2 regions of the Variovorax sp. PAMC 28711 genome follow, and region 1 is predicted to be linked to the other one. Evidence: riboswitches for the same ligand, from Rfam matches in the RefSeq annotation. Region 1 holds a riboswitch; the other holds the start of a gene.

Region 1 (2,195 bases):
CGCGCGATGCGCAAACCCCGCTTGGGGATGACGCCGTGTTCGTAGAAGTGGCCGCCGTGGAAGTCGGGATCGGTCACGATGGCGCGGCGCGCGACCTCGTTGAACGCGATGTTTTCGGCCGTGAGGTTCGGCGCGCTTGCGATGACCACCGCATGGCCGACGCGCTCCGGGTACTGCAGCGTCCAGCTCAGCGCCTGCATGCCGCCGAGGCTCCCGCCCATCACGGCCGCAAGGCGCTCGATGCCCAACGCGTCGAGCAGCACCGCTTGCGCATCGACCCAGTCTTCTACCGTCACGACCGGAAAATCGGCGCCGTAGATGCGGCCGGTGTCGGGGTGGGTGTGCATCGGGCCGGTCGAGCCGAAACAGGAGCCGAGATTGTTGACCCCGATGACGAAGAAGCGGTCGGTGTCGAGCGGCTTGCCCGGCCCGATCATGTTGTCCCACCAGCCCTCGGATTTCGGTTGGCCCGCGTACACGCCCGCCACGTGGTGCGACGCGTTGAGCGCGTGGCACACAAGCACCGCGTTGCTCCTGGCGGCGTTGAGCGTGCCGTAGGTTTCGTAGGCAAGCGCGTAGTCGCGGATCGACGCGCCGCTGCGCAAGGCCAGCGGCCCCGCGAAGGACATCGATTGGGAAACGACTTCAAAAGACATGAAAAAACCCGGCCTCGCTAAAAAACGAGCCGGGTTCGGCCACGGTCTTTAGCTGAATTTATAGAGCGCCCGCAAGCTGTAGCAAATCGGCGCCGGGCGAGTATAGCCCCGCCTACCAGCCGGCGATCATGACCGCGCCTAGCACCAGGAAGATCGCCGCCGAGATGCCGTGTACCCGCTTGATGGGCACGCGCTTGACGAGCTTGTCGCCCAGCCAGACCACCGGCGCGTTGGCCAGCATCATGCCGAGCGTGGTGCCCGCCACCACCCAGACATAGTCGCCGACGAAGCGGGCCGCCAGCATCACCGTGGCGATCTGGGTCTTGTCGCCCATCTCGGCCAGGAAGAACGCGATGACCGTGGTGCCGAAGACGCCGAAGTGCGACGACTTCGGCGCATCGTCGTCGTCCAGCTTGTCGGGAATGAGCATCCAGATCGCCATCGCGATGAACGAGCCGCCGAGGATCCAGCGCAAGGCGGTTTCGCCCAGCATGTGCGTCACCCAGGCGCCGACCGCGCCCGCGAGCGCGTGGTTGACGATCGTCGCCGTGAAGATCCCGAGCACGATCGGCCAGGGTTTGCGAAATCGTGCGGCGAGCAAGAGCGCAAGCAGCTGGGTCTTGTCGCCCATTTCGGCAAGCGCGACGATGCCGGTTGAAACGAGAAAGGCTTCCATGGTGAAACGGGGAGTTCCTTGGGCCGAAGGACGCAATTGACCGTGCAACACCTTCGGCCATCTTCCGAAGTTGCACGGTCAAAGGTCTCGCCAGGTGAAACACTGCGCACGCCATGTCCCGTGTGGGGCAGGACAAGTCTGTTGACGTGAGCCCTTCTCTCGACGGAAGGCGGCTACTCCCCAATGACGGCGCGATTCTAGCGGGGCCGCCGCCCACCCGAAAATCCGGTTTGCGTTCGTGATATTTCACCCATAATAAATGGGCCTCCCTTCAAATTCTGGAGGCGCATTCGGTGATCGGTCAGTTTCGCGCAGCAGGGCGGGGTCCGTCCGGAAGTGCTATCGGGACTCCATCGCTTTTCTTGATGTGTTTTGAGGAGTCCCTTGATGGGCAACAAACTGTACGTCGGCAACCTGCCTTATTCGGTACGCGACGGTGACCTCGAACAGGCCTTCGGCCAGTTCGGTTCGGTGACCAGCGCCAAAGTCATGATGGAACGTGACACGGGCCGCTCGAAGGGCTTCGGCTTCGTCGAAATGGGCGACGACGCCGAAGCGCAAGCCGCCATCAATGGCATGAACGGTCAGCCTCTGGGCGGTCGCAGCGTGGTCGTCAATGAAGCGCGTCCCATGGAAGCACGTCCGCCCCGCAGCGGCGGTTATGGCGGCGGCGGGGGTTACGGCGGCGGTGGCAGCGGTGGTGGTGGCTACGGCGGCGGTGGTGGCGGCAATGGAGGCGGAGGCTACGGCGGCGGGGGAAGTGGTGGCGGCGGCTACGGCGGTGGTGGTGGTGGCCGCAGCGGTGGCGGTGGCGGCGGCTACGGCGGCGGTCCTGGCGGCGGCGGTGGCGGCGGCGGCCGCAG
Region 2 (2,195 bases), 470 kb from region 1:
CGCCACGCTCGGTGACGCGATGCTGTTCTTCGGCTGCCGTCACCCGCAGCAGGATTTCATCTACGCCGGCCAGTTGCAAGCGTGGGCGAAGGAAGGCCTCGTCGACCTGCACACCGCCTTCTCGCGTGCTGGCGGCCGCAAGGCCTATGTGCAGGACCTGATCCGCGAGCAGGCCGATGCCGTGTGGAAGCTGCTCGAAGCCGGCGCCACGGTGTACGTGTGCGGCGACGGCTCGCGCATGGAACCCGACGTGCGCCGCACGCTCGCCGACATCGCCCGCGAGCACGGCGAGGACAGCGACGCCTGGATGGACAAGATGCTGTCCACGCAGCGCTACGTGCTGGACGTCTGGGCCGCGAGCTGAAGGCTCAGAGCGCCGTGAGGTGCTCGTAGAGGATGACGGCGCCGATGCCGATGAGCAGGATGCCGCCGATGGCTTCCGCCCAGCGACCGGCGATGTTTCCGAGCAGCCGCCCGACCATCACGCCGATGGTGACCATCGCGAAGGTGGCCAGGCCGATGGCGGCGGCGACCGGCAGGATGTTCACGTCCAGGAACGCCAGCCCGACGCCGACCGCCATGGCATCGATGCTCGTGGCGAAGCCGGTGATCGCCAACAGCCAGAAGCCGTGGCGTGTCGGCTTCTCGGCCGTGGCGTCCGGCGCCTTCAACGCGGCCACGATCATCCGCAGGCCCAGCACGCTCAGGAGCGTGAAGGCGATCCAGTGGTCCCAGTCCTTGACATAGCTCGAGGCCGCATAGCCGAGCGCCCAGCCGATGAGCGGCGTGATCGCCTCGATGACGCCGAAGATCGCGCCCGTGCGCAGCGCCTCCGACCAGCGGGGTTTCTGAAGCGCGGTGCCCTTGCCGACGGCGGCCGCGAAAGCGTCGGTCGACATGGCCAGGGCCAGCAACGCGGTGGAAGCGAAATTCATGTGGGAAACGTTTTCCGGCCGGGCGAGGACGCAAAGGCACGCCACCCTGCCCGACCTGCGTCGTGGTGACATGCCGATGGTCTCGCCAACCGAAATACGGTTGCCTGCGCCACGGCATGAAAGATGCCGAGTGTGTTGACGCAGGCGCCTTCGAAGAAACGAAGGCCGGCTACTCCCCAAGGGAGCGGCGATTCTAGAGGGCTTGCCCGCCATGAGGGCGCTCATCGCCGCGCCCGGTCGCGCTGGCAGAATTCCGCGCCCATGCCCGACATCCCCAGCCAAAGCTCAGCCGCCGCGCCCGGCCCCCACCGGCAGACGCTGCTCGCATGCGGCGCCGTGGGTGCCACCGTGTTGACGCTGATCGCCCTCGGACATGATGGCCGGCGGGTGGCGCAACTCCTCGCGCTTGCGCTGCCCGCGCTTGCATGGCTGGCCTGGCCGGTGCGCAGCGCCGCGATGCACCGGACCCGCAGCGTGGTCGTGTGGCTGTGGGCGATGGCTTTCACCGTCGACGGCGTGACGCGCGCCTACCTGCTCGACACCTACCAGGCCGCGCCCGACAGTTCGCTGATCCAGTCCGCGGCGGCCAACACCAACGGTCGCGAAGCAGGCGAATACCTGTCGATGCACTGGCGCGCGATGCTGGTGTGGTCGTCGGCGGTGCTGCTCGCGGGACTCGTCATCGCAAGATCGACGCGGCTCGGCGCACGCGGGCCGGCCAACCTGTCGCGCTGGACCGTCGTCGTGCTGTCGGCCACGCTGCTCCTGGGAAGCGTCGCCTACCTCAGCAAGCCCTGGCGCCGGCTGCACCCGGTCATGTTCTGGACCCAATGGAGCCAGTCGGTCCTGGCGCTTCGCGCGGGCTGGGCCGACCAGCAGCGGGAGCGCGATGACGCCATGGCCCGCGCGAGGGCGGCTGCGCCGTTCATTGCGCAGCACGGCCCGGCGACGGTGGTGCTCGTCATCACCTACAGCATCAACCGGGACAACATGGCGCTCTACGGCTATCGGCGTGCCACCACACCGCGGCTGCTCTCGCACAAGGCCCAGCTCGAAGACCAGATGCTGGTGATGCGCAATGCCTGGTCGGTCGACGCGAGCACCCTGCCCTCGCTGCGCAACATGTTCAATTTCGGGCTGCCGCAAGACCAGCAGCCGCAGCATGTCCTGGCACTGGCGCGAGCCGCAGGCTACAAGATCTGGTGGATGAGCAACCACGACGACGTCGCGATCGAACAGCAGCATGCGCGGCTGGCCGAC

The links. A riboswitch is a leader RNA that binds a small molecule or an ion and turns the genes downstream of it on or off. The one in region 1 is predicted to bind manganese.
Region 2: it holds a riboswitch for manganese, as region 1 does, so the genes downstream of both, mntP (manganese efflux pump MntP) here and AX767_RS10615 (TMEM165/GDT1 family protein) in region 1, are expected to answer to the same signal.

The regions. Positions count from the first base shown of each region.
Region 1 is NZ_CP014517.1:2,148,327-2,150,521, reverse strand. It holds gene metX (homoserine O-succinyltransferase MetX) at 1-656, opposite strand, end outside; gene AX767_RS10615 (TMEM165/GDT1 family protein) at 769-1,332, opposite strand; yybP-ykoY riboswitch at 1,344-1,526, opposite strand; gene AX767_RS10610 (RNA recognition motif domain-containing protein) at 1,720-2,195, shown strand, end outside.
Region 2 is NZ_CP014517.1:1,681,421-1,683,615, forward strand. It holds gene AX767_RS08380 (bifunctional cytochrome P450/NADPH--P450 reductase) at 1-364, shown strand, start outside; gene mntP (manganese efflux pump MntP) at 369-935, opposite strand; yybP-ykoY riboswitch at 953-1,120, opposite strand; gene AX767_RS08390 (sulfatase-like hydrolase/transferase) at 1,197-2,195, shown strand, end outside.